DNA from 4 places in the Paenibacillus sp. FSL H7-0918 genome. Region 1 is predicted to be linked to each of the others. Evidence: predicted binding sites of a transcription regulator. Region 1 holds the regulator's gene; each other region holds the start of a gene.
What was found. Region 1 encodes Rex, which represses fermentation and respiration genes when NADH is low (regulators of the CRP and FNR family bind a similar motif). Its sites were predicted from a motif close to TTGTGAAATATTTCACAA; they were not measured.
Positions count from the first base shown of each region.

Region 1 (7,815 bases):
CTTCCGGAACCAAACGTTAACTTAGAGGTATGCCGCCGTCGTGGAGGGAAGCTGCATTTTGGAAATCAGCTGGTTTCCCTTTTGTAAAAGAATAACGGTTTTGGAAATTTCCATTCAAGCGATGCATCCCCTGAACCAGTGGTGTGCATCGCCTTTTTTCGCAACTTCTGTTATGCTGATTAAGAGTCTCAATTGAAAGGGAATAGAATTATAATGAAATTTGCCGTGCTTGATTTTGAAACAACAGGAACCCAATCCGTGGGTGAAATTATCCAGGTTGGCCTTGCAATTATAGAAGAAGACCGGTCCATCTCCCGGGTATATGGTTCCTATGTCAAGCCCGGAACGCCGATTCCTCCTTTTATAACAGGTCTGACGGGGATTACCGATGATGATGTTAAGGATGCGCCTGAGCTGGATGAGATGATGATGGAGCTTGTTCCGCTCTTGGATGATGTTGTGCTTGTAGGGCATAATGTCGCTTTCGACTTCCATTTTTTACAAAATGCTTTAGATCGTTGTGGTTATTTGCCATTTCAAGGGCGGATTTTGGATACGATTGATTTTCTGAAAATTTGCTTTCCTTCGCTCACATCTTATCAACTAGGCTCTGTCAGTGCTCATTTTGGAGTGACACATGATCGTCCGCATCAGGCAGATAGTGATGCACTTGCGACTGCTTTAGTGCTGCTGAAATGTCTGGAGGAGCTCTACGAGCTGCCGCTGCTTACGATCCAGAGACTCTGTGAGCTGTTTACCGAAGAGGATAGTGATCTGGGCTGGTACTTTGATGGTCTGCTGCGAGAGCGGGAAGCGGAAACGCTACAGCCCGAAGGTGATCTGACTTTCTATCGTCAATTAGCGCTTGCAGTAGGAGATTGGACGGAGTTAGCGCCACCTAGAGATGAGCATGCTGAGAATCCGCTAGCGAATTTATCTTTTACTGATTATATGGACGAAGTAACCAAACGACTTAAAGACACATTACCGCAGTATGAAAGCCGGGAAGCTCAGGATATTATGATCAATGAGGTGATGACGGCACTTGCCGAAGACAAACACCTACTGATCGAAGCGGGCACAGGAACCGGTAAATCGCTCGGTTATTTGTTGCCTGCCATTTATCAAAGCGTTCGCACCAATGAAAAAGTCATGGTCAGCACTCATACCATTAATCTGCAGGACCAATTGCGCGAGCGGGATATCCCTTTGTTAACGCAGGTAGTTCCTTTTCCGTTTAAAGCTGCTATTTTTAAGGGAAGAGGGCATTATTTGTGTCTGCGTAAGTTTGAGCATAAAATTAATAAGAAGGACTTTATAAGCCCAAGGGAAGATGCGCTTACTGCCGCTCAGATGATTGTATGGCTCACTCAAAGTGAATCAGGGGATGATGAAGAGCTGAATTTAAGCGGCCGGGGCGGTGACTTCTGGGAGACGGTGGCAAGCGATACCGATTCCTGTCTGGGCCGTTCTTGTCCTTGGTTCCGCAAATGTTATTATCATAGGGCCAAGCATGAAGCTGGGATTGCTGACGTGGTTATTACGAACCACTCCAAGCTATTCGCAGATGTTAAGGCTGGGCACCAGCTGCTTCCGGCTTACGAGCATCTTGTCATTGATGAAGCACATCATTTAGAAGATGTGGCTGGTAAACATCTTGGCATGCATATGAAGCATTTCACTGTGGCACACACGTTATCGCGACTGTATAAAGATAGCCGAAACGGACAGCTTCCTGCTCTGCGTCAGATATTACAGTCGTCAGGCAGTGAAGAGGCTTCAGAATGGAGCGGAGTCATCGATCGGATCTACCCGGATCTGCTTACCGTCAAAGAAACCTGGGATGCACTCAGCGACAAGCTGTTCAGCCTTTTGCCGGAACGCAGTGATGCAGGGGCAGGGGAAGCGGGACAACTGGTTATGCGGTTGATTCCCGCCCGTAAGCCGAAGGATTGGGATGAATTGGTTGCGCTAGAGAACACTATGAATCTGACGTTAAGCGACATCATCCGTAAGGGTGATAAAATGCTTAACGAGATGCGCGACCAGGAAAGCCAATCTTCAGCAGACAGTCTTGTTACTGATATTAGCGGTTTATTTAAGGATTTGGCTTCCATCCGTGAGCAAGTAAGATTCTTTATGGGGCTGAATGACGATAATGTAGTATATTGGCTGGAGGCAAATGGAAATTACCGCAGCAAATCACTGCAGATGTATGCCGTCCCTGTGGATGTTAGCAGCCAGCTTAAAGAGTTGTTCTTCGATAAGAAAAAAAGCATCGTGCTTACCTCGGCGACGCTGTCTGTAGATAAGTCTTTTCAATTTATGATTGATAATCTCGGACTTAACGAAGCTGCAGAAGAGGGACGTCTAATGACCTCACTCCTTCCATCTCCCTTTAAGTATCGCGAGCAGGCACTGCTAGTTATACCGCGTGATTTTCCTAGTGTGAAGGGGAGTGTGGGCGATGCTCGATTTGTCGATACACTCGTACAGTCATTATCGGAAGCTGCTAAAACAACACGTGGGCGGATGCTGGTTCTGTTTACTTCTTATAAAATGCTGCGTCAGGTATATGATCCGCTTAAAGAGGCTTTGGCCTCACAAGAGATTACGGTGCTTGGTCAAGGCGTGGAAGGTGGCAGCCGGAGCAAGCTGATCCGCCGCTTTCAGGACAGTGCAGCATCCGTATTGCTGGGGACGAGCAGCTTCTGGGAAGGTGTAGATATTCCAGGTGAAGCACTGACTTGCCTGGCCATCGTGAGACTTCCATTTCAACCGCCGAATCACCCGTTGGCGGAAGCGAAGTCGGAGTTATTACAGGCCCAGAAGAAGAATCCGTTCATGAAATTATCTGTTCCTCAAGCGGTTATTCGTTTTAAGCAGGGATTCGGAAGACTGGTTCGCACGGCGCAGGATCGCGGAATAGTTATTGTTTATGATACAAGGGTTATTGAATCTCATTACGGGAAGTATTTCCTTTATTCATTGCCTGGTCCCAAAATGGAGCATATGCTTACTGATCAAATGGTCCCTCGCATAGCGGAATGGCTAGAGGATGGCGGCGCTTCTTAAAACGCTCGTCTTCAGTTTAGCTCCTCCTTATCCTTAAGGGCGGTGTGTTACAGTACCGTCCTTAATAAGGAGAGGTAGACGTTTGAATATGGATTTTCACAAGAACATTACTATTTTTAGGAGGAAAAATATGAAATCGGATAAAATATCAGAAGCCGTTGTTCGCAGACTACCTGTGTACTTGCGTTTTTTGAATGATCTCCAGAATCGCGAAATATTAACAGTTTCCTCTCAGGAACTTGGACAAAAGCTTGATCTTAATCCCGCACAGATTCGTAAGGATTTAGCATATTTTGGTGACTTCGGCAGAAAAGGTATCGGATATGATGTAACGTATCTTATTGAGAAAATCCGTCATATCCTGAAGCTGGATCAACAGCTTAATGTAGCTTTAGTTGGAGCAGGTAATCTCGGACATGCCTTGTCTAATTACAATGCATATCTCAAAGATACTATGAAAATTACGGCTATATTTGATTCGTACGCTCCTAAGGTTGGACGTAAGATCAACTCCCTTACTGTGCAACCGATGGATGAACTAGGCAGCACAATTCGTGAGCAAGGTATTCGCATTGCCATTATTACCGTACCTGATTCAGAAGCTCAAAATGTAGCAGATATCCTCATTTCTTCTGGGATTGAAGCAATTTTGAACTTTGCCCCTGTGATTCTGAAGACACCACCGAATATCCGGGTGCATGCAGCTGATTTTACAACTGATCTGCAAAGTCTTGCTTATTACTTGCGGGATGGAAAGGAAGAAAGTGAACATGAACAACAATAAAACGATAATTAAGGGCGGGTATTTTCTGACTCCGGGAACGGATGAGCCGGTTCTGAGTGGATATATGACTATTGAAGATGATTTAATCACTTACATAGGAAAAGAAGAGCCTCAGATGGAAGCTGGAGTGCAAGTGGTTGATGGCAGCCGTCTGCTGTTCATGCCTGGACTTGTAAACACACATGGTCATGCGGCGATGTCTTTGCTGCGTGGATATGGAGATGATTTAGCGCTACAAGTGTGGCTTCAGGAGAAGATGTGGCCAATGGAGGAAAAGTTCTCCGGTGATGATGTATACTGGGGAACCTCCTTATCTGTATTGGAAATGCTGAAGGGTGGAACTACGACCTTCCTCGATATGTATGATCATATGGACCGAGTAGCCGAGGTAGCTGAGTTATCAGGTATCCGTTCCGTATTGATGCGTGGTGTGATCGGGTTATGTCCAGAGGATGTACAGAATCACAAGCTTGCGGAAGCGATTTCTTTTGCCCGTAACTGGCATGGAAAGGCTGACGGTAGAATTACTACTATGATCTCGCCACACGCCCCTTATACTTGCCCTCCGGACTTCCTGGTTAAGTTTGTGCAGGCAGCGCATGATCTGGATTTACCGATGCATACTCATATGTCCGAAACGAAACGTGAAGTGGAACAAAATGTGGCGGATTACGGGTTGCGTCCTGTAGCTCACTTAGAGAAGCTTGGCATGTTCACACGTCCCTCGATAGTTGCACATGGTGTTCATTTAAATGATGAAGAGATTGAGATCTTGGCTCGCCATAATGTGGGTGTATCTCATAATCCGGGCAGTAATTTGAAGCTGGCTAGCGGAGTGGCTCGGGTTACTGATCTTCTAAAAGCTGGTGTGAAGGTGTCTCTTGGCACGGATGGCGCGGCAAGCAACAATAACTTGGATATGTTTGAAGAGATGCGGCTTGCAGCTCTCATTCATAAGGGTGTCAGCGGTGATCCAACGGCTGTTCCAGCTCCAGAAGCTCTGCGTATGGCTACAGAATATGGCGCGCAATCCATCTTTTTAAATAATGTAGGCAGACTTGCTGTAGGGATGAAAGCAGATTTCATTGCTATTGATATCGATCAGCCACATTTGCTGCCACACACAGATCTGTTGTCTCATGCAGTTTACTCTGCTAGCGCTAAGGATGTTGAGCATGTGTGGGTGAATGGTAAACAGGTCATCAAGCATGGACAATGCTTAACCCTGGATGAGGAAGCTATCCGGCGTAAAGCGCAAGAAGCCTTCGAAGGTTTATTGAAGCGTTAAGTCTGGAGAATAACGAATAAATAATAGGCTGCGACTTTTTGCTTTTAGCAAAAGTTGCGGCCTTTTGTGTATTTTTAAGGCTGGGAAAGCTAGAAAATTATGAAATTTTGGATAAACGCGCGGGTGTGTTATATAATCAAAAAAGATATATTACTAGAAAGGGAGCTGTACCTTGAAGAAAAGGAAAAAATGGATCCTCCTGGGGTCAGTTCTGATTCTGCTCCTGGGGTTTGGACTTATCCAGTTCTATGCCTATATTATGAAAGATCAATGGAACGAGCGTGATATCGCTAAGGATGTTGCCAAAACCAGAGCGGGTCTAACAGAGGTAACCAAAGCACAAAAATCGGTTTGGGATGAAAATGCAGTGTACTGGGTATTAACTGGGAAAAATGAAGCCGGGACTGCTCTTATGGTCTGGGTCCGCTTTACGGTAGATGGAAAATTTGCTGAAGGCGACGACGCAGTGTTTGCTGAGGAACTAAGTAAAGGAACCTCGGAAGCCAAAATACGCGGCATTATCAAAGCTGATCTTCCGGACATAACGATTGAACGCTTGCTGCCGGGAGTATATAACGGAGAGTATGCTTGGCAGCTTTTTTATAAACAGAGCGGTCGGTATTATTATCAATTTTATCGCTTTTCGGATGGGTCCCGAATGGGCGAAGGTTACAGTTTACCTAAAAGTTAAGCTGAACATAAGGAAATTAAGGGTGGCATAGTAAACAAGCGAACTTTATTATAAGTTCGCTTGTTTACATTTATTTGATGTACAAAAGTGATATACTAAGTGATATACTGAATGGGTGGTTATCACCGAATATTCTCTTATATTCACATACGAAAATAGGCTGATTGATTAAAAATCAAGGCCGATTTTGTCGAAAGTGAGGAATTTATTTGGTATTGATGGAAATATTTAAAAAATTAAATTTTAAATATATTCACATTTATTTTGAAATTAGTATATACACCTGTGATATACTACTACTTGTAATTAGAACAGCAATAAGAGACTTCAGTCTCTCTGATGAGCTCTCAAGTAGCTATAAATTATTATAATGAGCTTTATATTTTGTCATCTTTGAGAGGAGGACGTTTCTTGAAATTACGTCTTGTACCTGTGCTGATAACGTCTCTACTGTCGGCTACTCTATTGTTTGGTGGCTTCTTTTTGTATCGTCAGTTTGCAATGCAGGAACCACTTCAGAAGATTGTATCTCAATATGAGGGCGTCAATAATTCTCATATCAGTATTAACCGCAATGAGGTCACTTTGAAACTTGATCTCCAGCCAGGCACGAAATTACGTGAACTGGTTCAGTACGTCTCCCAAGAAGGAAAATCGATGATTGATGGACGTACACTAAAACTTGATGTAGAACAGAACTCCAGTGAACTGCTGGATGAATACTGGGATAAAGCGATGTTCTCTGTAGCCGAAGCTATGGAGAGCCGTAAATATACACTTATACCCACAGAACTTGATGGACTCAAAGCGCAATATCCACAATATAAAAATGTGATAGCCTCAACAGAAATTGATGACAATAATGTCTATGTAAGCTTGAGTAATGGAAAAGAAAGCAAATTTATTATTTTGCCGCGTAAACCTGCGACATTGGGGGTATGGAATAATGCCTAAATACCTTAAAGAAATTCTAATCGGATTTGTTCCTGTCTTGTTTATTTTTATGGCTTTTCTAGGCATTAATATATTCCCGATTGTAATTGCTGCTGGGATGCTCACGGCGTTACTTATCATTGCTCATTTAAGAGGCGGACTTGCGGTAAATGCAGGTGCCGGGAAGAAACGCAAGAAGGATGGACCTTCAAAGCTTACTTTTGAAGAAATTGGCGGGCAAGACAATGCAAAACAGGAGCTTCGTGAAGCGTTGGATTTTTTGATCCGGCATGAGGAAATCAGCAAATTCGGGATTCGGCCTTTGAAAGGGATTCTGCTTACAGGCCCTCCAGGAACAGGTAAGACCCTCATGGCTAGAGCAGCAGCACATTATACGAACTCTGTATTTGTGGCAGCATCAGGCAGTGAGTTTGTAGAAATGTACGTAGGTGTCGGTGCCGGCCGTATCCGCGATTTGTTTAAGGATGCCCGTACCCGCGCCCTTAAGGAAAACAAGCAAAGCGCTATTATTTTCATAGATGAAATTGACGTAATTGGCGGAAAGCGTGAAGGCGGACAGCAGCGAGAATATGATCAGACCTTGAATCAGCTGTTGACTGAGATGGACGGGATCTATAACAACGAAACACCACGCATTCTACTGGTAGCAGCCACTAACCGTAAAGAAATGCTTGATTCAGCATTGCTGCGTCCTGGCCGGTTTGACCGTCATATTCAAGTGGACATGCCTGATAAAAAAGGCCGCAGATCGATTCTCGAATTGCATGCCAAAAATAAGCCGCTTCATGCCAATGTGAACCTCGACAAAATTTCCGAAGAAGCCTATGGTTTTTCCGGTGCTCAGCTCGAAAGTGTTATGAATGAGGCAGCAATTTATATGATGCGTGAGGAATTGACAGAGGTTGAGCAGCGGCATCTGTCGATGGCGATTGACAAGGTTATGATGGGGGAAAAAACGGACAGAGAAACTAACCACGAAGAGAAAAAACGTGTGGCGATCCACGAATTGGGACATGCCATTAT
Region 1 covers NZ_JBBOWJ010000001.1:782,007-789,821, reverse strand. The annotation lists gene MHI15_RS03705 (tetratricopeptide repeat protein) at 1-87, shown strand, start outside; gene dinG (ATP-dependent DNA helicase DinG) at 214-3,075, shown strand; gene MHI15_RS03695 (redox-sensing transcriptional repressor Rex) at 3,206-3,859, shown strand; gene MHI15_RS03690 (amidohydrolase) at 3,846-5,147, shown strand; gene MHI15_RS03685 (cell wall elongation regulator TseB-like domain-containing protein) at 5,320-5,838, shown strand; gene MHI15_RS03680 (hypothetical protein) at 6,250-6,792, shown strand; gene MHI15_RS03675 (AAA family ATPase) at 6,785-7,815, shown strand, end outside.

Region 2 (7,815 bases), on a different contig from region 1:
CGGTACACATTCTCGTCGCTTTTGTCATGAGCAGTAGAAAGCATCATTTCATTCAAGCAATCCAGAATTACATGATCAAACTTTGCACTCTGAAGTGCTTTGTAAATGTTCCGCTGCTGAAAAATAACTTCAAAAAGCACTTTGATAAATTTTTGAGGTTCTTTAGCTTTGCCTGTTAATTCATTGGTGTAAGGTAAGAGTTTTTGATTAATTTCAAAAATAAGCGAATCGACCAAATCCACCAGGATCTCTTGCTTGGAGGAATAGTTGTTGTAATAGGCTGTTCGAGAAACCCCTGCGCGCTTCACAATATCGGTGATGGTGATTTTGTCAAAAGGCTGTTCCTGGATCAAGAAGACTAATGCCGTACAGATGGCTTCTCTTGTCAAACGGTTGGTTTCTTTATTGGAACGATGCTGAGAGGTATTTGGACTGTATAATTCATGATTTGAGATGACATTTCCCCTCCGTTTGTACATTCTGATGTTCGTTTCATTGTTTTTCATGAGTATTTTCAATATGCTAAAACCATAAGGCATTACAAATGTAATGTCAAAATAATCGTTAGTTAAAATGGGAGGGCGTCATGTTAGAAATCTTATATAGACGATTGTCAGCGGTGCTGCTTTTGATCCTAGCACTATGTGCTACGGTATTCATTGGCAAAGAAACGGTAATCTCGATCGTGACCATTATCTTTTTGTTAGCAGAATTAGGCATCTCTTTTTTACTATTAAAGAAGCGTGAGAAGTTACATGTAGTATTTATTAGTGCGATGGTGGCAGAAGGGTTATTCTTACTAACAAGAAATTTTTGGCTGCTTGCGCTTTCTATCCTCTTGCTGATCATAGCGGGCATATGGAGAGGACTCTTGGGGCAAAAGGTAAGCAGAAGAGTTACTCCGTTTCTAGTGGTTCGTAAAGTGTTATTCAGCATTGCTGCACTTATCGTTACTGCACTTTGGGGTATTGGAATCTATGCGAAACCTATTACAACACCTGTAGCATTAGCAGCTGATACGGCAGTGACGATCGATGAACGTAAATTGGATTCTGCAGCAGTGATGCTCAAAGATATTGAAGTAATGAATTCTTTTGGAAGCCGTACAACCGGCTCTGAGGGTCACAATCAGTTTATTGCTTGGCTGGAGCAACAGGTAACGGATATGGGGCTGCAAGTATTTCGTGATCGCTATACTTTTGACCGATGGGAAGAAAAGAACAGTGCTTTAATGATTGATCAGCAGGAAATTCATGTCTCTTCAGCTTTTCCCTATTCCGGGGAAACTGACGAAAAAGGTGTAACTGGGGAGCTGGTGTATACGAAGCGTGGTGAATATGGCCAGGCCAGCGGAAAAATTGCTGTCATTGAAATTGAGAATTTCAGAAATTTTCCAAGTGGGATCGTTATGAATATGCGGGCTTCATCTCCAATGGACAACCAAATTGCCCCAAATGAAGGCGATCTGGTCCTCACTACAGCTTTAAAAGAAGCTAAATTGGAGCAAGCGAAGGAAAAGGGCGTAAAAGCTGTTGTTTTAGTCTGGAAAGGGGTATCTGACGATAAGGTTGAAGAGCAATATGTGCCTTTTACCACCGATTATGCTGGAATCCCTGCGATCTGGGTGAATGAAACGGAAGGGCAAAAGGTGATCAGGGCAGCTCAGGAGCATAAAGAAGGTACGGTTATTTTAGAAGCGGTAATACAAAAAGATGCCCCAACAGAATCCTTTTATGTGAAAATTGACGGTAAGAATAAAGACGAAGCAATTATCGTAAATACTCATACGGATGGGATAAATGTGGTGGAGGAGAATGGCGCTGTGGGCATACTGTCTATGATTCGTTACTTACAGCAGGAGCAGCCGGAACGTACGATGATATTTGCTTTTGTGACAGGGCATTTTAGATTACCGGAGTTCAAAGGGTCCTCTCAGGCAACTTCCACCTGGATGGAGGGGCATCGAGAGCTGTGGGATGGCAAGAATGGCCATTTAAAAGCTGTAGCTGGAATTACGATTGAGCATTTAGGCAGCATGGAGTGGAAGGACGATGATACGGGTCACTATGGTCCAACTGGACAAATAAGTACAGAATATACCTATGCGGGCAATGAAATGATGGCAGCCATTTGGCTGAAGGCTATTGAAAAGACAGATAGCACACGTACTGTATTATTGCGTGGACATAACAAGTTTGAGTTTGGAGAGAGTCAGCCCTTATTTGAAGCAGGGATACCGGTGATTGGTTTCATTCCAATGCCCGACTATCTGCTCGTGGATAGTGACAACAGAGAGATGGACAAATTTGATGCAAAGCTAATGCATACGCAAATTGTATCGTTGCTGAAAGCGGTCAAGCTAGTGGACGGAACGGAGACGACTAAGCTTGGGAAGTCAGATGGGTATTCTTTTTTCTACGGCCGTACTAAATGATATTGGCAGATCAAGATTTGTCATGACGAAGATGACATTAGCTTTAATTCAAAAAACACTGATGATTTGAGTCAGTGTTTTTTTGTTGCAAAAGGGGGATATATTACGGCTCAAAATGAGAAAATATCGTTTTTTTTGCCAGCATCGAAGTAGGAGGGAACTTGTGACATCACATATACACTAATCAATCAATAGCTCCTTCGGGTACTTTTTGTGTTATTCACTGAGTTGTCAGAAAGATTTGACCCTTTCTTGAACGTTTAGGGATTAAGAGATATCTGTGATTGAATTACTTGCAATTTAAGATAAGATGATTTTAATTATTAGGTCACATTATAATTTTGACTGCTCAGTATCAGATAAATCGGGCTCGCCAACTCTTGCTTTGTGAATTTTTTCTCTTTTTACATAGCAAAGAACGATGAACGTCATACTAAAACGAACAGGCAACGATGTCGCTGAACCTTGCTAAACCTGATATTGAATGCAGCCAACAGTTAGCAGGCCTAATCATAGAAAAATGAACAGTGTTTTGAAGGGAGCAGTAAAGAATGGCAATTGATACGGTGCTATGGAGCAGGCTGGTGACAGGCTTGACTCTCGGGTTCCACGTTATTTTTGCGACGATTGGCGTCGGTATACCGCTAATGATCGCTATAGCAGAGTTTATCGGGATTCGGAAGAAGGACCCCCATTATACACTTATGGCAAAGCGGTGGTCTCGAGGATTTGTCATTTCTGTGGCGGTTGGTGTCGTGACCGGTACAGCGATTTCACTACAGCTGGCCCTGGTATGGCCGAATTTTATGAAACTGGCTGGGAATGTCATTGCACTTCCGTTATTCATGGAGGTGTTCGCGTTCTTCTTTGAAGCTATCTTCTTGGGCATTTATTTGTATACATGGGGTCGGTTCAAAAATCCGTATATCCATTGGCTGCTGACGATACCGATTGTCGCCGGGGCAGGCATGTCTGCCGTTTTTATTACGACGGTGAACGGATTCATGAACCAGCCTGAAGGCTTTGTCATGGAAGCAGGCCAATTCACAGCGATTAACCCGGTGCAAGCGATGCTGAATACGGCGACGTTCTCCAAAGTGTTCCATGTATTAAGCTCGGCCTATTTGACTGGAGCTGCCTTGTTAGCCGGGATTGCAGCCTTCGCGATGCTGAGAAAAGGTGTGTCCGCATACCACAAAAAATCTTTAAATCTAATGATGGCGGTCGTTTTACTATTCGGTTTGCTGAACACGTTAGCCGGTGATGTGTCCGCCAAGTTTTTGGCCGAGCATCAGCCAGAGAAGCTTGCAGCGGCAGAGTGGCATTTTGAGACGAGCAGCAGTGTGGATTTGGTGCTATTGGGATGGCTGAATGCAGAGCATGAAGTTCTAGGGGCTCTTCATCTGCCGAAGCTGCTCAGCTTCCTGGCCTTTGGAGACTTTAATGCAGAGGTGACGGGGCTCGAGGAATTCCCCAAGGAAGAATGGCCACCGCTTCTCGTTCATTATCTGTTTGATTTAATGGTCGGAATTGGATTTACTCTGCTCGCGATTTCGTTTTTATATTTTCTGTTTGTGTTCTGGAAAAAGCGTAATGCGCTTAACAAATGGATGCTTCGCATCATCGCACTGAGCGCCCCTCTCGCTTTTCTGGCTGTTGAGCTGGGATGGTTTTATGCAGAGATTGGCCGACAGCCGTGGATTATCCGTGGATATATGCGTGTTGAGGAGGCTGCCACGTCTTCACCGAATGTAAGAATTATATTCTTCGCCTTATTGCTCTTGTACATCGTACTCGGCAGTATGTGTGTAATCGTGCTGAGACGCTTGTTCAACAATAATCCGGCAGAAGCTGAGATGGAGAAATGGATGAAGGATCATCCTAATCAATTTACGGAAAAGGGGGGCACTGAATGATGAGTTACGAATTGATTGGCATCTCGGTGCTCTGGCTGTTTTTGTACGGCTATTTAATTATAGCTTCCATTGATTTCGGAGCGGGCTTCTTCGCCTTTTATGCACGTTTAACAAAGCAGGATCATCTCATTAATCGTCTGATTTCCCGATATTTATCACCCGTATGGGAGATTACAAATGTATTTTTTATCTTTTTCTATATTGGCATCGTCGGTTTTTTTCCGGACACAGCCTATTATTATGGCTCCGCGTTACTTGTTCCGGGAAGCATTGCAGTGATTCTTCTTGCGATTCGCGGTTCATTCTATGCTTTTGAAAATTACGGTTCCAAGAAAAACATAGTTTATCTTTTTTTGTACGGAGCTACAGGTTTGCTTATTCCAGCATCGTTGTCAGTGGCGCTAACTTTGTCTGAAGGCGGCTTTATCGTGAAGCAGGGGGAGACGGTTTCTCTAGATTACTGGGCGCTGTTTACCAATCCATTATCGTGGAGTATCGTTGGACTGGCAATCGTGTCCGTTTTGTTCATTAGCGGCTCATTTCTGACATTTTACGCATCTCGGGCGGAGGATCATTCCGCGTTGAAGCTGATGCGCAACTACGCCCTGTTTTGGAGCACACCGACGATAATCCTCGCACTGACAGCATTTATCTATTTGGGTCAACACAATGAGCGGCATTTTCAAAATATGATGGATTTATGGTGGTTGCTGGCACTTTCCGTTGCTTTCTTCATGATCGCGATGTGGCTATTATATAACGGACGCCTTTACGGATTAGCTTTTATATGCGTCATGTTGCAGTTTTTCTGTGCCTTTTTCGCTTATGGGATTGGGCAATACCCTTATATTCTTGATCCGTATATCACGATTCAGAGCAGTGCAACTTCACCGGCAATGGGTTTAGCGTTAGTAATTGTGTTTATCGGCGGTCTATGCCTGTTGATCCCATCCCTTATTCTGGTCTTCAAACTCTTCCTGTTTGATGCGGATTATGTTAAAGGGAAAAAATAAAGCTGATTAATCCATTACGGTATGTTTGAGGTTTTCCTACCAGCCTATAGATAAAGGAGGTGTGATCTGTGAAGAGGAAATCCAGTCTGATTTCTCAACAAATGTCTTCACAAAGGAAAAACATGGCTCTCCTCGCAATCATTTCACTAGCGCTTGGTATAGCTATTGTGAGTCAGGCTGGACTGCTTGCTGAAGCAGTCCAACGGATTTTTGTCGAGAAAGCTTCATTTTCATCGGTTATCCTGTTGCTCGGCATACTTCTAGCTGTTATGGCTGTGCGCACACTGTTGTCTTATGGAAACGGTATAGTTGGCTTACATATGGCTGCCACTGCTAAGACAAATATGCGCGCTGCCGTGCTGCAAAACTTGACTCATGCCTCCATGCCTTCAACCCTTCGTGGACAGACGGGAGGAAAGGTCAGTGTTGCTCTGGATGCTGTGGATGAGGCCGATAGTTATTTCAGTCAATACATGCCGCGTATGATGGAAGCTGCTATCATCCCGGTTCTGATTTTGGTCGTTACATTTATCCAACATGCCAACACAGGTTTCATTCTATTGTTTACTGCTCCGTTCATCCCGCTGTTCATGATTTTGGTAGGGCTGAAAACGAAGAACAAATCCGAAGAAAAATATGCGCAACTGGCTGAGTTCTCAGGGACGTTTCTGGATTCTCTTCAAGGACTGGTGACATTGAAAATATTTGGACGGGCTTACCGTCAGCAACAGGAGATCGAGCGCAGTAGCTTGGGTTATCGTGATGCCACAATGGGCATTTTGAAGATTGCGTTTACGAATACCTTCATGCTGGAATCGATCGTAATGCTTAGCATTGGCATTGTCGCTCTTGAACTGGCCATCCAGTTGCTCGTTTTCAAAGCTATGACGTTCCACACCGCCTTTCTCGTTTTGCTGCTCGTTCCCGAGTTTTACAACCTGTTAAAGAATACGGGAACGGCCTTTCACAGTGGCCGGACAAGTATGGGTGCGGTTCGTAAGGTGGAACAGATGCTTGAGGAAACGGCAGGGGGGAGCAGGGACGCTAATGGCATTGAAGGAGCATTAACAACCGATGGAATCGACGAGATCGACAGCATGGATAAGGTCGGTGATAGGACCGACAGAATAAGCAAATTGGAACTTACCCATTCTGGAGACCTTTTAATACCGCCGTCCATCGTAATTGACCAACTCCGGTTTCAGTATGCTCCAGATTCTTTCGAGCTTAAGACGGGGCGGATCCAGCTTAGTCCAGGAGAACACATTGCCATTGTTGGCAAAAGCGGTTCCGGCAAAACGACTTTGCTACATCTCATTGCCGGTCTGCTGAAACCAGAATCGGGAACGCTTCTGGTGAATGGAAGTCCACTCTCGCAATACGATGAAACTGAATGGTTCGAACATGTTAGCTACATTACGCAGCATCCGTATATTTTTGCAGGCACATTTTCTGAAAATATTGCGATTGGTGCTCGTGGGAGCATCTCCAGGGCAGAAATTGAGCGGGCGGGGGAAGAAGCAGGACTCGCTGCGCTTACAGCCCAATTAGAGCATGGATTTGATACCTTTGTTGGTGAAGGAGGCCGGGGACTGTCTGGTGGGGAAAAGCAACGGCTTGCCTTAGCACGCGCTTTTTTGAAGCGTCCTGCTATCATTTTGTTTGATGAACCCACAGTTGGACTGGATTTGCACACCGAGCGGGTACTGCAACGCTCCATAGCCAAACTGGCAAAAACGGCTACAATGATTACGGTAGCTCACCGATTATATACGATTCAACAAGCCGACAAGATTTTGTTTATGGACAATGGAGTGTTGGTGGACTCGGGACGACATGACGAGCTTCTGGAGCGCCTGCCTCAGTATGCCGAGATGATTGATGTAGAGCGGAAAGGGGGGATATCCTCATGAATGAACTGGCTGTTCTGTCAAAGGCGATGATTCAGGAGCGCAAGGATATCATTCTTTCGATTTTGGGTGGATTTATCGCCGGCATAGCCGGTGTGGCACTCTTTTCTGCGAGCGGATATCTGATTTCGCAAACGGTATTTGCGCCACCGCTTTATACTTTAATTGTACTCACCTCCATGGTCAAACTGCTGGGTCTGCTTCGGGCGGCGAGTCGTTATGGAGAACGCTTGTATTCTCACCGGGCGACATTCTCCATGCTTAGCCGTTTACGTACATCCTTTTTTGCCAAGCTTATTCCTTTAACGCCTGGTATATTGAACAAAAATCGAAGCGGGGATCTGCTTGCGCGGATCGTTGGGGATGTGGAAAGTTTGCAAAATTATTTTTTGCGAGTCGCTTATCCTCCGATCATGGTCGTCATGGTGTTTTTGACTACGGTGCTGTTTACTTCTACCTTTTCGATCTGGATTGCCGTTTTGTTTGTAATAGGTATGCTGGTAACGGCATTCGTTGTACCGGGAATTGTGTTACTCGGGCAG
Region 2 covers NZ_JBBOWJ010000003.1:316,466-324,280, reverse strand. The annotation lists gene MHI15_RS21335 (TetR/AcrR family transcriptional regulator) at 1-506, opposite strand, end outside; gene MHI15_RS21330 (hypothetical protein) at 587-2,434, shown strand; gene MHI15_RS21325 (cytochrome ubiquinol oxidase subunit I) at 2,986-4,350, shown strand; gene MHI15_RS21320 (cytochrome d ubiquinol oxidase subunit II) at 4,347-5,363, shown strand; gene cydD (thiol reductant ABC exporter subunit CydD) at 5,432-7,276, shown strand; gene cydC (thiol reductant ABC exporter subunit CydC) at 7,273-7,815, shown strand, end outside.
Region 2: MHI15_RS21325 (cytochrome ubiquinol oxidase subunit I) is a predicted target of Rex. The motif match lies at 2,820-2,837, and genes of this name have one in related genera.

Region 3 (7,815 bases), on a different contig from region 1:
GACAAGAATCAGGAATTCGGTTTATCCAGAATGGTATCTACCTTTGATTATGAACATAAAAAGGATGGGGAGATATACTACGTAGAAGCTGATGGGCTGAAAATGCCGTGGAATATAACGAGAAACAATACTACTTGGGCCGAAGAAGTTCATACTATTCAAGAAGTAGGTTCTATTTATACGATCCAGGGTTTTGACTTGAATTATGTTGGTGTAATCCTTGGCCCATCCATTAGATACGATGAGAAAACAGATCAAATTCTAATTGACGTCACTAAGTACAAGGACGTAGGTGCCTTTACCTCACGAACTGATTTCGCCAATGAGAAAATAAAACAGATTAAAGAAGAGATCATATTGAATTCGCTCAATGTTTTAATGAAACGTGGCATCCATGGACTCTATATTTATGCTACCGACCCAAAGCTAAGAGCAAGATTATTATCATGCCGTCCCGATGCAGACTCTTAGGAGTCTGCAATAACCTTCTCTCTCACTTCACTTCTCTAACTACATCTTTTATTGCCTATTTCATCGATCATTAATCCACATCATTCAAATTGCACGCCATTGTCCTTCTAATTATCAGAAAACCATGGTTCAATTTTTTCACTAAAAACTTATCATTCAGAACATTCTCTATTAGAATTAACGCCTCAGGTGAAACAATGCTGAATGGTTCTGTCGAGGGTCGCTCACCGTTAACCAATTGGTATAACCTTTACTTCATGACTCTTTTCAGTTCAAATTGTGTTGCCTCTAATATCAAGATAAGTCTGTCATTATTCAGATCCAAAAAACTTAGGGGTATAGCAAGTCCTGTAGAAGAGTCGGAGATACTTAATACTTTTACTTCATCATTCATGCTTAAACTCGGCATATCCATTTTATAAACTCTATAAGAAGAGTCATTATTTTAGTGTACTTCTGTAATGTTATAGAGTGGAGCTTCTAGCTGATATTGATAAACAGGATAGTGTTCAAACCCTTTTGATAAAAAGGAATCTTTTTTGATTAAAATTTCATCACCAATAACGTTTTGCCCTGTTGGATATTCCGAAGCATCATTGTAAGAATTTGCAAATCCTAAAAGGTTTTCAACTTTCCAAGTTCCATAGAAGAACTTCTCAGTTTCACTATCCAAATCCTTACTTCCTACAAAAGGTTCAGATGTATTACTTGGAATAAGATCATCTCCATTGATGGTTCAATCGTAGGGATATTCTTTGCAATTCCATCATTTTGATCTTTAAATACTGTTCCATTACTACATCCAACCAAACAGGCAGACAATATAGTCACGATAAGAAATATTTTAACCCTCATGATTCATATCCTCCAAACACCCGTTCATTTTTATCTCGTTCTCAAATGCAGAAACCGGTAGTCTCGCTCGTTTTACGGTTTTCCTTCTCTAAATTCATACAAAAACCGAGAAAAGTCACTTCATTTATAAGTGTCTATTTCTCGGTTATCGTGTATTCATTCGTTATTTTAATTAGTTAGGTTGCTCTTCCATCGCTCTAATAGATTCATCCACCTTCACCATCATGGAACATTCGACTCTTTTGCGGAAGACGTCACAGCTGAAATCATAGGTTCCGACCAGGGAACCCGTCGCGTGCAGTGCATTGGCTGGACAACCACCGCTGCAGTAGAGTTTAGCCCAGCAGTCCTTGCATTCCGGCTTCGAGTAGCAGTTGCTCTCTTGGAATTGACATTGCAGCTCAGGTTTTGTGATGCCATCCCAGAGGTTCCCCATGCTATACTCTTCATCCCCTACGAACTGGTGGCAAGGAAAAAGCTCTCCCCAAGGGGTGACGGCAAGATATTCGGTTCCTGACCCACAGCCAGTGATTCTCTTCTGGATGCAAGGTCCTTCCGAGAGGTCTAGCATGTAGTGATAAAAGGTAAAACCCTTGCCTTGTTCACCGCGACCGATCATTTCCTTCGCGAGAATTTCGTACTGGTTGTATATCTCCGGCAGGTCCTCCTCGGTAAGTGCATAGGGCTCCTTTGGATCACAGATGACCGGTTCCATCGAAATTTTGTCAAAACCAAGGTCTGCGATATGAAATATATCGTTGGTGAAATCGACATTGTTACGAGTGTAAGTTCCTCGTACATAGTACTCTTGGTCTCCGCGCTTACGAACGAATTCCTGGAACTTCGGAAGAATATGATCATAGCTGCCTTTTCCGTTAACCGTTTGGCGAAGCCGGTCATGAACCTCTTTTCTTCCATCCAGGCTTAATACGACATTGTACATTTCCTGATTTAAAAACTCGGTGACCTCATCGTTCAGCAGCATCCCGTTCGTCGTGAAGGTGAAGCGGAACTTCTTTTTGTATTCTTGTTCTTTGCTTCTTGCATAAGCTACGATCTGTTTAACCACTTTCCAGGCTAAAAGTGGTTCCCCGCCGAAAAAGTCAATGTCCAGGTTTCGATGATGACCTGAGTTTTCAAGCAGATAATCGATAGCTTTTTGTCCAACCTCATAGCTCATGATTGCTCGATCTCCGTTGTATTTCCCCTGACTAGCGAAGCAATAGTCACATGACAAATTACAGGTATGCGCAACATTGAGGCAGAGTGCCTTGACATAAGTTTTTCGTTTTTTTAAATCGAGCGAGAGGTTCTCATACTCATCTTTTGTAAAAAGCTGTCCATCATTTATAAGCTCCTCGATATCCACGATGGTTTCTCGAATGTCGCTCTCGGAAATGCTGGAATCATCTTTATATTTATCCAACATTGTTGTCACGATTTGATCGACAGAAGTTTTCTCATAATCCGCTATAATTTCATATGCTAGGTCATCAACAACATGCACCGAGCCACTATAGGTATCGAGCACGATATTGTATCCGTTTAGTTTATATTGATGAATCATACTTACTAATCAAGCTCCTTTTGCACACAAGTAGAAACGGCTTCGCCATCCTTTAGGGATAGTATCCATTTCTTAAAAATAGCCGCCCATCAGCAGAGCAATGGGCGGTAAAATTCCGAATCCTATCTGTTCATTGCATTTTCACACTTCTGGTTTGCAACGCCGCAGGAAGTTTTACAAGCGGACTGGCAAGAGGTCTGGCATGCGCCGCATCCGCCGTGTTTTGCGGTATCCATCAGTTTGCGGGTGCTCAGTGTTACGATTCTTTTCACGATAAATGACTCCTTCTGTAATTTCTTGTGATCACTTTCACTTAATTTCCATGGAACATCGTAGCAACATCACGCAGGTACGTCTATGATGCCTGTCACCTAGCAGAGCAGAGAGGGGTTAAACATAAGCATCAACACTAATTTTCGTGCAGTCTTTCATGCTTGTAATCGTAGGATGCGGCAGCGGGAACCAGAGTCAGAGCAATGCTAAAAAAGTGAAACAAAAAAGAGACAGCAATGATGCCATCTCTTTAACAACATTTTTTCTCATACTTGTCCGTAAAGTCCAATAAATATAAGGATTTCATAGCACTGTATCCTTCCTTACCAGTAGAGCGACACTCTCCACATGCGTGGGTGGACAATGTGAACAAACTTATATGAGGAGCCCTAAGACACTTCCAGACAGTTTATCTGCTCTTGACGCCTTAGTTCATAAAAATATTGCACAATTGGATGCTTTAACTTCATCTTCTCGCTCATGTTTAAAATCCAACCGTTTTGATAGAAGGCGGCTCCGAGCATAGCATCTATGGCGTGCTGCAGAGGGACGAGAATGGCCCTCCTATCCATAACCGAACGGATGCTTTTTGTACTCTAAGGGGCTTGAGCCGACTCTATTTTTGAACACACGACTAAAATAGTACTGGCTCTTATACCCTACCTTCACGGCCAGATCCCCGATTTTGATATTCGGCATTACGTCATCCAGAATCTCCTTCGCCTTCGATATCCGAAGCTCGGTGACATAGTCAAGGAATGAAGCACCGATTTCTTGCTTCATACGCTTACTAAGATAGGTTTGGTTGATATGAAATAGTGCTGCTACTCGAGTAATAGACAGCTCCGGATCCTGATAATGACTGTCAATATACTCGGTCACTTTTTGGATAAGCACTGTTCCATCCCCTGTATACCCGGGAAGCTCCCGCTCCTTATCCACCCTGTCTTCATGTGAATGCAAAGGATATTTTACCTGAAGATGCTCATCGATCCGATGAAGCAGCTTGTTCAGATCACTCTTCGGCACAGGTTTCAATACATAATCGAATGCTTGCAGTTGCACGGCTTGACGCGCATATTCAAAGTTATCGTACCCGCTGATGATGACAACCAGAACCGACGGGCAGCGTTCGCGCAATATATTCATCAGATCGAGCCCATTCATATTCGGCATGTTGATGTCCACAAGACATACATGTGGTGGGGCTTCCTCCACCATATTCAATGCTTCGTTTGCACTTTTCGCTTCTCCTGCAACCTCAAAAAGATACGGACTCTCCTCAATGTATTGTCGCAAGCCTTTGCGAATGATCGTTTCATCATCGACGATGACAATCTTCCACATCTTCATTCCACTCCCCGTCCAAAGGTATTCGAATGACCATAACGGTAATGCCATCTTCGCTCTTCACTGCAAGGCCATATGGCACTCCGTAAGCTAGTCGAATGCGATGGTTTACACTGTATAGCCCAAAGCCTGTGGCAGAACGATCATATGTATCATCAAGAAGGGCTTGATTTATCTGCTCAAGCTTCTCTTCCGGAATCATAACCCCATTATTTTCAACCTTAATGACCAAATAATCGGCCTGTTTATATGCTGTAATCGAAATTTTGCACTTTTGATCCCCAAGTGGCTTAATCCCGTGATAAATCGCATTTTCCACCAAAGGCTGCAGTATGAAGCGAACGACTTGGCACTGAGCAAGCTTTTCATCATATCGAAGCTCGTAGTCCAGAATCTCCTCATATCGCACACCTTGAATATGAAGATAACTCTCGACATGGTACAACTCCTGATCAAGCAGAATGTATGGACTGCCTGTGCCAAGCCCTAATCGGAAATACGCGCTAAGCGCTTCCACCATCTCCACCACATTGTCTGCTCCATGTTCCGTTGCCATCCACTGGATCGTATCCAATGTGTTGTATAAAAAGTGCGGCTTGATCTGCTCATGAATCAGTCTGAGTTCCATCTCCTTTCGGTCCTGCTCCACAGCGTATAATTGAACAAGCATGTCATTGAAGCTTCGTCCAAGATCGCCGATCTCATCCGAGCGCGTAACATCTGCTCGTATGGTTTGGTTGCCGTTCTGCACATTTTCCATTACCTGGCGAAGCGACTGAATTGGACGAATAATGGAAGAAGCAAGCAGCACCAGAAAGACGATAAACGCACTACCGATAAGAACGCCTACCAGCAATGCAGTCCGCTGGGTTTTGATCACCGCTAACGATAGACTTGAATTCGGTACTTTGAGTACTAACTTCCAGCCTTCCACATTTTGAATTGGAGCCTCAAATACACTCATGTTCTTCTTATCTGCTGTATCCTCCGCTCCATCTTCTTCACCCAGCTCTCTGCAATCGACGATAAGCTGGCCTGACTGGTCATATAGCATTACATCTTGAGCAATCTCCCTCATCTTCTTGACGGAGACGGCTGCGGCAATATAAGCTACCTCATCATTCACCGATGGATTCACGCGATAAAGAATGACGACGATTTCGGCTGCATTCGCTTTGGATACGATCGGATTGCTTACCACATAATTGGAATCTGAATTCAGCAGTTTTCGATAGTAGGGTCGGTTTAGTATCGAAAAAGGCTTGTCCCTTGCTGACCAGGAATTTCCGTGAATATCCACCACGCGTATGGATTCGTACTCTACTTTCTTCTTCGCCTCGAACTTATCGAACTCTTGTAGCAATTCATCTCGTGTCCACTGATGGTCCGAAGCTAGAGAAGCAAGCATGTCTATCTCTCCAATGCGCTGATTAAACCAATAATCAATCTGGTCGCTGCGTGCAGTAACCACTTGCTGCGTTAAGTTCTTATTCAAAGGGACAACCGTATGGTTCATCTCCAAATATATTGTTACAAGCAATGCAACGAACAGCAGCAAGAAGCAGCCTCCTGCGATTAACGTAATTTTTAAGTGAATTGATTTCATTGTAATCATAGCCCTTCACAATATCCGTTTCTTACATGCCCGAAAAAGACAAAAAAACACTAATCTGTGCAAATACATAATGCTGTACTAAATCTATAATAGGTCTTGTGCATATTTTCACATGAAATAACATTCATGTCTAGGCTAGAGATAAAGGATTTGCCTAGCAAATCTTCCTCTCCCTAGTGTATGTAACCAATCCACAACAGAATGAAGGAGATATTATGCGAACTCACACGAAAAAGCTGTTATCTATTCTACTAGTCCTCAGTCTTATGTTCACGCTTGCTGCTTGCGGCAGTAAAGATGCAGAACCCGCTGCAGATGCAAACGGAGTTCAAGTCTTTGAAGGAGTTGGGCAAGGTAAACATGGCGATATTAAAGTACAAGTCTCCTTATTAGATAACAAGATCACTGACATTAAAGTGACAGAGCATAAGGAAAATGAAGTACTTGCAGAACCTGTTTATACACAGCTCAAGCAAGAGGTCATGGCAACTAACAGCGCAAAAGTTGATGCCATTAGCGGATCTACAGTTACAAGCAAAGGATATCTCGAAGCCATTCAAGATGCAATTACGAAGTCTGGACTTACCCTTGTCGCTGGCGCTGCAGTCAGTGGAAGCAAAGACAAAGAAGAAGTCGAGCAAACCTATGATGTTGTCGTCATCGGTGCCGGGGGTGCTGGCTTTAGTGCGGCTATCGAAGCGAAGAGTGCTGGAGCTAATGTAGTTCTGCTCGAGAAAATGCCAGCTGTTGGCGGCAACACATTGATCTCCGGTGGTGAGATGAATGCGCCTGACAACTGGGTTGAACGTGCTCTTGGCATCACAGATGACACGGCTGACTTGTTCTATAATGATACGATGAAAGGCGGAGACAACCTCGGGGATCCAAAGATGGTTCGTATTCTTGCCGACAATGCTCTAGCATCTGCCGAATGGCTGCGCGATGATATCAAGGTAGAGTTCTTACCTGATCATCTGTTCCAATTTGGAGGCCATTCCAGAAAACGTGCGTTGATTCCTGTAGGTCATACAGGTGTTGAATTGATTACTAAGTTAAAAGCCAAAACAGACGCTGATCAAATCACGATCAAAACGAATATGAAAGCCGAAACCTTGCTGAAGGACGAAAGCGGCAAAGTAACAGGTGTAACTGCGACTTCGGGTACTGGCGACAAAATCACATTCCATGCGAACAAAGGCGTCATCATCGCTACCGGTGGTTTTGGATCCAATGTAGAGATGCGTAAGAAGTATAACCCTACAATGGATGAAAAATATATGACTACCGATACACCAGGATCTACAGGTGATGGTATCGTTATGGCAGAAACGATTGGCGCCAAACTGACAAACATGGAGAGTATTCAAACGTATCCAATCTGTAATCCTGAGACAGGTGTTATTTCTCTGGTTGCAGACTCCCGCTTCGATGGTGCAATCCTGATTAACCAAGAAGGCAAGCGCTTCGTTGAGGAATTAGAACGTCGTGACGTTATTTCTAAAGCAATTCTTGCCCAAACGGGTGGATATACGTATCAATTATGGAATCAAGGCATTGAGGATATCGGTAAAACGATAGAAGTTCATCAAGACGAATACGATCAACTCGTTAAACAAGGCTTGCTCTTTAAAGCCGATACGATTGAAGAGGCCGCTGATTTCTTTAAAATTGACGTGAACACTTT
Region 3 covers NZ_JBBOWJ010000002.1:1,248,592-1,256,406, forward strand. The annotation lists gene MHI15_RS19440 (DUF2075 domain-containing protein) at 1-471, shown strand, start outside; gene MHI15_RS19445 (hypothetical protein) at 917-1,144, opposite strand; gene scfB (thioether cross-link-forming SCIFF peptide maturase) at 1,499-2,893, opposite strand; gene scfA (six-cysteine ranthipeptide SCIFF) at 3,016-3,165, opposite strand; gene MHI15_RS19460 (response regulator transcription factor) at 3,731-4,513, opposite strand; gene MHI15_RS19465 (histidine kinase) at 4,488-6,122, opposite strand; gene MHI15_RS19470 (flavocytochrome c) at 6,347-7,815, shown strand, end outside.
Region 3: scfA (six-cysteine ranthipeptide SCIFF) is a predicted target of Rex. The motif match lies at 3,191-3,208, and genes of this name have one in related genera.

Region 4 (7,815 bases), 270 kb from region 1:
TACGTATCCAATGCCTGCGATGGAAAAAGGCGGAAAACACACTGGGGTACTTGGTGGTGACTACCTTGTAATCAATCCAAATGCAACACCAGACGAGCAAGAAATGGCATTTCGTTATATTACATTTGATTACTTCTCCGATAAAGGTCTAGAAGCACTGGATGCGGTTCTGCAACAACGTACAACGGATGGCAAATACTTTATTCCGCCGCTCTTAGATTACTATTCTGCAGATTCTGACTTCGGCAAGAAAACAAAAGCTGTGTATGATAAATATACAAATGTATATCAATACAGCCCTGATATTTTAGGCTTGCTGGACGGTAAACCGGAAGCGCAATACAATACACAGGACTACTACGCAACCATGTCCAATGTAATACAAGAGCTGTTCTCCAAAAAAGGAACAGATTCCAAGACACAGCTTGAAGCTGCTGCCAAAACAGTGCAAGAGAAATTCTTCGATACAATTAAAGTAGAATAGGCAAGGAAGAACAGAACCGGCTCCTTTAGGAGTCGGTTTTTTTATGTTTATATTATTGATATTTTTATAAATCAACCCAACGGATGGCTTCCGACTATTTTTTAGAGGGTCATGAGAAAAATAGAGTGTCAACAAAATTAGATTTGCATTTTTAAAATATTTTTGCGAGCGGAAAGGTAGAAAATGGGTATCGGTTCTTGTCTTTTTAAACATAAACTTTAGATTTAAGGAATAATACAGCATAAATAATGGTAAAAAACCTATAATATGATCGAATGAAAGCGCTTTGAAAACAAATCAAAAAAACTTTATACTTTGTGAAAGATTTCACTATACAAGGTGGAAATGATGTGATAAGATAAATGTGTAGAGAAAAACAACCTAAAAATTGACAGGAGGACGAGGGAGATGGCAGTTAAGAACGAAGTCGCCGCCCAAGTTAAACAAACTACCGCTGAAGAGTATATTCAGACTTTGGTGGATAAAGCGAAAAAAGCACATGAGGCATTCATGGCGCTGGATCAAGAGCAAGTTGACACAATCGTTCATGCAATGGCGTTGGCTGGACTCGACAAACATATGTACCTCGCTAAATTGGCTGTAGAAGAAACTGGCCGCGGGGTTTACGAAGACAAAATTACTAAAAACATCTTCTCGACAGAATATATCTGGCACGGAATTAAATACGATAAAACAGTAGGCGTTATTGAAGACAATGCTTATGAAAGCTTCCAAAAAATTGCTGAGCCCGTCGGAATTGTAATGGGTATCACACCGGTAACCAACCCTACATCCACCACGATGTTTAAAGCGTTGATTTCGATTAAGACACGGAACCCTATTATATTCGGTTTCCACCCATCTGCGCAAGAGTGTAGTGCAGCAGCTGCTAGAATTCTTCATGATGCGGCTGTAAAAGCTGGCGCACCTGAGAACTGTATCCAATGGATTGAAATGCCAACGATGGACAAAACAAACGCTTTGATGAACAACCCTGACGTTGCACTTATTCTCGCAACAGGCGGTTCTGCAATGGTAAAAGCAGCTTATAGCTGTGGTAAACCAGCTCTTGGCGTAGGTCCTGGTAACGTACCTGCATTCATCGAAAAGAGCGCGGATATCGATCAAGCCGTAACGGACATCATTCTTTCCAAAACATTTGATAATGGTATGATCTGTGCTTCCGAGCAAGCTGTTATTATCGAAGAACCAATCTTCGATCAAGTGAAAAAGAAAATGATCGCTAATGGCTGCTACTTTGTTAACAAAGAAGAAGCTGCCAAACTGACTAGCGGCGCTATGAACGTTGATAAATGTGCAGTTAACCCAGCAATCGTAGGACAATCCGCAGTGAAAATTGCTGAAATGTGCGGCATTCAAGTTCCTGCCGGCACTAAGATTCTGGTAGCAGAACTTGAAGGTGTAGGCACTAAATATCCATTGTCCGCTGAAAAATTGAGTCCTGTGCTTGCTTGCTACAAAGTTAAAAACGCAGATCAAGGTATTGAACGCGCAGCACAAGTTGTTGAATTTGGTGGTATGGGCCATAGTTCGGCTATCCACTCCAACAACGAAGAAGTAATCATGAAGTTCTCCAACCGTCTGCAAACAGGACGTATTCTTGTTAACTCGCCTTCCACTCATGGTGCGATCGGCGATATCTATAACACTAACATCCCTTCGTTGACGCTGGGCTGCGGATCTTATGGTCGTAACTCCGTGTCGCAAAACGTTACAGCAATCAATTTGATCAACGTGAAAAGGGTGAATCGTCGTACCGTGAATATGCAATGGTTTAAAGTACCTGACAAGATCTATTTCGAAAAAGGCGCTACTCAGTACCTGACCAAAATGCCTGATATCACACGTGTCGCAATTATCACTGACCCAATGATGGTTAAGCTTGGATATGTGGAGAGAGTTGAACATTACCTGCGTCAACGCCAAACTCCTGTAGCGATCGAAGTGTTCTCGGAAGTTGAACCAGATCCATCGACAACTACAGTTGAAAAAGGTACAGCAATGATGAACAGATTCCAACCGGACTGCATCATCGCACTTGGCGGTGGTTCCCCAATGGATGCTGCAAAAGGAATGTGGTTATTCTATGAACATCCAGACGCAGACTTTAACGGTCTGAAACAAAAATTCATGGATATCCGTAAACGGGTTTACAAATTCCCTAAACTTGGAAACAAAGCTAAGTTTGTAGCGATTCCAACTACTTCGGGTACGGGTTCGGAAGTAACATCTTTCGCAGTTATTACCGATAAAACAACTGAACAACACACTAAATATCCTTTGGCTGACTACGAGCTAACTCCAGACGTAGCTATCATTGATCCAGAGTTCGTATATAGCTTGCCAAAAACTGCTGTAGCTGATACAGGTATGGACGTATTGACACATGCCATCGAAGCTTATGTATCTGTTATGGCGAGTGACTACACGGATGGTCTGGCAATTAAAGCAATCCAATTGGTATTCCAATACCTTGAAAAATCGGCTCTTGAAGGCGACAGAGTTGCCCGTGAAAAAATGCATAACGCATCAACACTTGCTGGTATGGCCTTTGCTAATGCTTTCCTGGGTATTAACCACAGCTTGGCGCATAAATGGGGCGGTCAATATCACACTGCTCATGGTCGTACTAATGCGATCCTTATGCCACACGTTATTCGTTACAATGCTAAGAAACCTACGAAGTTCGCTTCGTTCCCTAAATATTCACACTTCGTAGCTGACGAGCGTTATGCAGAAATCGCCCGTATTCTGGGATTGCCAGCTCGCACAACTGAAGAAGGTGTAACTAGCCTGATCAATGCTATTCGCGACATGAACAAAAAACTGGGTATCGAAGAATCCTTCCAACAATTGGGCTTTGATCCTAAGGATTTTGAATCCCATGTAGATTACTTGGCTGACCGTGCATTTGAAGATCAATGTACAACTGCCAATCCTAAGCTGCCACTGGTATCTGAACTTGCAGATGTATACCGTAATGCTTTCTACGGAAGATTTGATAATTAATATTTGGTTAAGTAGATAATAGGATGGTTGTGGATTAGATATAAGTGACAAATATCACCCGAAAGGTGATATTTGTCACAGTCTATTTATAGAAAATAAACTAAAATGTTTATATAAACAACGGTCCCATATATGGAACAATGATTGTGAATTTTCGAACAACCATGTTTTTCTTGGGATCACGAGACACGGGATCAACCTTCAAGCCCGCGATCTCTACAAATATAATATAAATATAGATGGAGGGATTTAGCATGTCGGTGATTGAAAAAGATGTACAAGAAGTGAAATCCGGTTGGAGAAGTTTTGCAAAAGGTAAATGGTCCAGAAAAGTTGACGTTAACAACTTTATCGCAAGCAACATTAAGCCTTATGAAGGAAACGAAGAATTCCTCGTAGGACCTACTAGTAACACAACTGAACTGTGGAAGATTATTTCCCAATTGAGCAAGGAAGAAAGAGAAAGAGGCGGCGTATGGGATGTTTCCCTAGATACTGTCTCCACAATCACTTCACATGCTCCAGGCTACATTGACAAGGACAAGGAACAAATTGTAGGCGTACAGACTGATGCTCCTTTCAAACGTTCCATCCAGCCATTCGGCGGGATCAAGATGATGGTTGATGCTACGAAGGCTTATGGCTTCGAGCTTCCACAAAACATCGTTGACATGTTTACGAACATTCGCAAAACGCATAACCAAGGCGTATTTGATGCATATACACCAGACATGAGAGCTGTGCGTAAATCCGGCGTAATTACAGGTCTTCCTGATGCTTACGGCCGCGGACGCATCATCGGCGACTACCGCCGCATTGCTCTGTACGGTATTGATTTCCTCATTAAAGACAAAAAACAACAACAAACTGAGCTTGAAGTAGATTCCATGACTGAAGATATCATTCGTTTGCGTGAAGAGCTGTCTGAGCAAATTCGTGCACTTGGCGAATTGAAAGAAATGGCAGCTGCTCATGGTATGGATATTTCCAGACCGGCGACCAACTTCAAAGAAGCTACTCAATGGGTATACTTCGGATATCTGGCAGCAGTTAAAGAGCAAAATGGTGCGGCGATGTCCCTGGGCCGTGTGTCCTCTTTCCTGGACATCTATGCAGAACGCGATATTGCTGAAGGTACTTTGACTGAAGAACAAGTACAAGAAATCGTCGATCATTTCGTAATGAAACTGCGTATCGTGAAATTCTTGCGTACACCTGACTATAATGATCTGTTCTCCGGCGACCCAACATGGGTAACTGAATCCATCGGTGGTATGGCTGAAGACGGAACAACTCGTGTTACTAAGAACAGCTTCCGTTTCTTGAACACCCTGTACAACTTGGGTCCAGCTCCGGAACCAAACTTAACTGTACTGTGGTCCGAAAAATTGCCTGAAGCCTTCAAAAAATATTGTGCTAAGGTTTCCATCGAAACTAGTGCAATTCAGTATGAAAATGACGATGTAATGCGTCCATACTGGGGTGAAGATTATGCGATTGCTTGCTGCGTATCTCCAATGCGTATCGGTAAACAAATGCAGTTCTTCGGCGCTCGTGCCAACCTGGCAAAAGCATTGCTGTATGCTATCAATGGTGGTATAGACGAAAAATCCGGAGCACAAGTTGGACCGGAATTCCCAGCGATCACTTCTGAATATCTGGATTATGACGAAGTAATGAAACGTTTCAAACCGATGATGGAGTGGTTGGCTAAGACTTATGTTAACACTTTGAACATCATTCACTATATGCATGACAAATATTCTTACGAACGTATCGAAATGGCGCTGCATGACCGTGACATTCTGCGTACGATGGCTTGTGGTATTGCTGGGCTGTCCGTTGCAGCTGACTCACTAAGCGCAATTAAATACGCCAAAGTAAAACCTATTCGTAACGAACAAGGTATTGCGATCGACTTCGAAACCGAAGGCGAATTCCCTTGCTACGGTAACAATGACGATGCTGTAGACAGCATCGCAGTAGAATTGGTTGAAACCTTCATGACTATGATCCGTAAAAACAAAACATATCGTGATTCTGTACCGACTCAATCGGTACTGACCATTACTTCGAATGTAGTGTACGGTAAGAAGACAGGTACTACACCTGACGGACGGAAGAAAGGTGAACCTTTCGCACCAGGTGCTAACCCAATGCACGGACGTGACAAGAAAGGCGCCTTGGCTTCCCTGAACTCTGTAGCTAAACTGCCTTACTCCGATGCACAAGATGGTATCTCTAATACGTTCTCCATCGTACCTAAGGCACTTGGTAAAGACGAGGATTCCCGTAAGTCTAACCTGGTACACATGATGGATGGATACTTCCATAACAACGCTCAGCATTTGAATGTTAACGTATTTAACCGTGAACAGCTGATGGACGCTATGGAGCACCCAGAGAACTATCCACAATTGACTATCCGTGTATCCGGTTATGCAGTTAACTTCATCAAGCTGACTCGTGAACAACAAATGGATGTAATCAACCGTACATTCCACGGTTCGATGTAATTTGTTCCTGTCATGAAGATCTTTGAATTAGTACTACTATTGAAATAATTGCAAGGAAGATACCGCCCTTGTCTCAAGGGCGGTAATATCTTGTTTGAGAATTGTTAAAATTTTAAATTTTATTGCCGCGATATAGGGATATGACAGTCTCAAGGACAGGGATCTTCATCGTTGAAAAAGGGACTGTTAGTCTGTCGTGGCGAAAGGATGACATCCTATGATTAAAGGTCGCATACACTCTTTGGAAACCTTTGGAACCGTTGATGGACCTGGTATTCGATTTGTCTTATTTATGCAAGGCTGCTTGCTGAAATGTCAGTATTGCCATAACCCTGATACTTGGGCTTTAGATGAAGGTAAAGAAATGACTCTAGAAGAAGTACTTTCGGAGATCGAGCCATATATAAACTACTATCGTTCATCCGGTGGCGGGTTAACTGTATCCGGTGGAGAACCAACCTTGCAGGCGCAATTTGTAAAGCAGTTATTCACGGAAGTGAAGAAGCGTTGGAATCTGCATACCACATTAGACAGTAATGGTTACAACGAAGGTGACAAGATTAATGACTTATTGGATGTAACAGATTTGGTTATGCTTGATCTGAAGCATATTGATGAAGAAGCGCATATCAAATTAACCGGTAAATCCAATGATCGAACTTTGAAGCTTGCACGCTGGCTCTCAGACCATAATCGTAAGATGTGGATCCGACATGTATATGTTCCTGGTATTCATGATCGTGAAGAGGATCTCATTAACTTAGGTCGTTATATTGGAACCTTAAATGGCGTCGAGAAATTCGAAATCTTACCTTATCATCAGATGGGTATCTATAAATGGGAAATGCTCGGCAAAGCTTATGAACTGGATGGAGTACCTTCTCCAACAGAAGAAGAAGTGCAACGGGCATATCGCTTGGTCGAAGAAGGTCGTAAGCAAACGGCATTGGTATAATAGATATTTATTTTTAAGAGAGACCGTACCCTCAGTGGTTGATCACTGAAGGTGCGGTTTTTTGTTATGAGGAAGTAAAAAGGGAGGGGTTAAAGCTCCTCTGAGGGGGAATTTTATATTATTCCTAATAAAGACATGCTATAGTTACACGTGGTTTATGGGGTAGATAATAAATAAATATGTCAGGTAATATGACTAATTTAATATTTTAATTAAATGTTTTAAAGAAAAACAAACTTTTGTGATGAGAAAAACAAATGAATAAAGCGATTTAACATTTTGATGTTATAAAATATAACTTATCATGTAGTTGATTCCGCTTACATTAGAGATTTTTATCCCTATAGTGGATGAATCTTAACCTTACGATAATGAAGTCTGTTTTCTATAATAAGAAGTGTAAAGCACATCAATATATAGGGAGGGTCACAAGAAATGAAAAAAAGTATGACTTTGCTATTGTCCCTGATTTTCGTATCATCAGCTTTACTGACTGGTTGCGGAGGCAACAACAATGCGTCTTCTAACAAAGGAGATGGAAACGCTACCGCGACTAACTCAGCCGCTACAAATGCTCCAGCAACAGAAGAACCGGTAAATAACGAGCCATTTGAAATGACGATTCGTCACACTCAAATCGGTGCAGACAAGCAGAAACGTCTGGCTATTCTCGAAGAAGTAGTTAACAAAGTACAAGAGGATGTACCGGGTCTGACCTTTAAACTCGATGGGGTAGATTCAGATGTAAACCGTAAAGAAAAATTGCGTGGTGAAATGGCTGCGGGTAATCCACCGGAAATCTTCGATCTGTTCGGTAGCCCTGACTCCAA
Region 4 covers NZ_JBBOWJ010000001.1:1,054,759-1,062,573, reverse strand. The annotation lists gene MHI15_RS04985 (ABC transporter substrate-binding protein) at 1-484, shown strand, start outside; gene adhE (bifunctional acetaldehyde-CoA/alcohol dehydrogenase) at 893-3,514, shown strand; gene pflB (formate C-acetyltransferase) at 3,769-6,030, shown strand; gene pflA (pyruvate formate-lyase-activating protein) at 6,248-6,985, shown strand; gene MHI15_RS04965 (extracellular solute-binding protein) at 7,421-7,815, shown strand, end outside.
Region 4: pflB (formate C-acetyltransferase) is a predicted target of Rex. The motif match lies at 3,659-3,676, and genes of this name have one in related genera.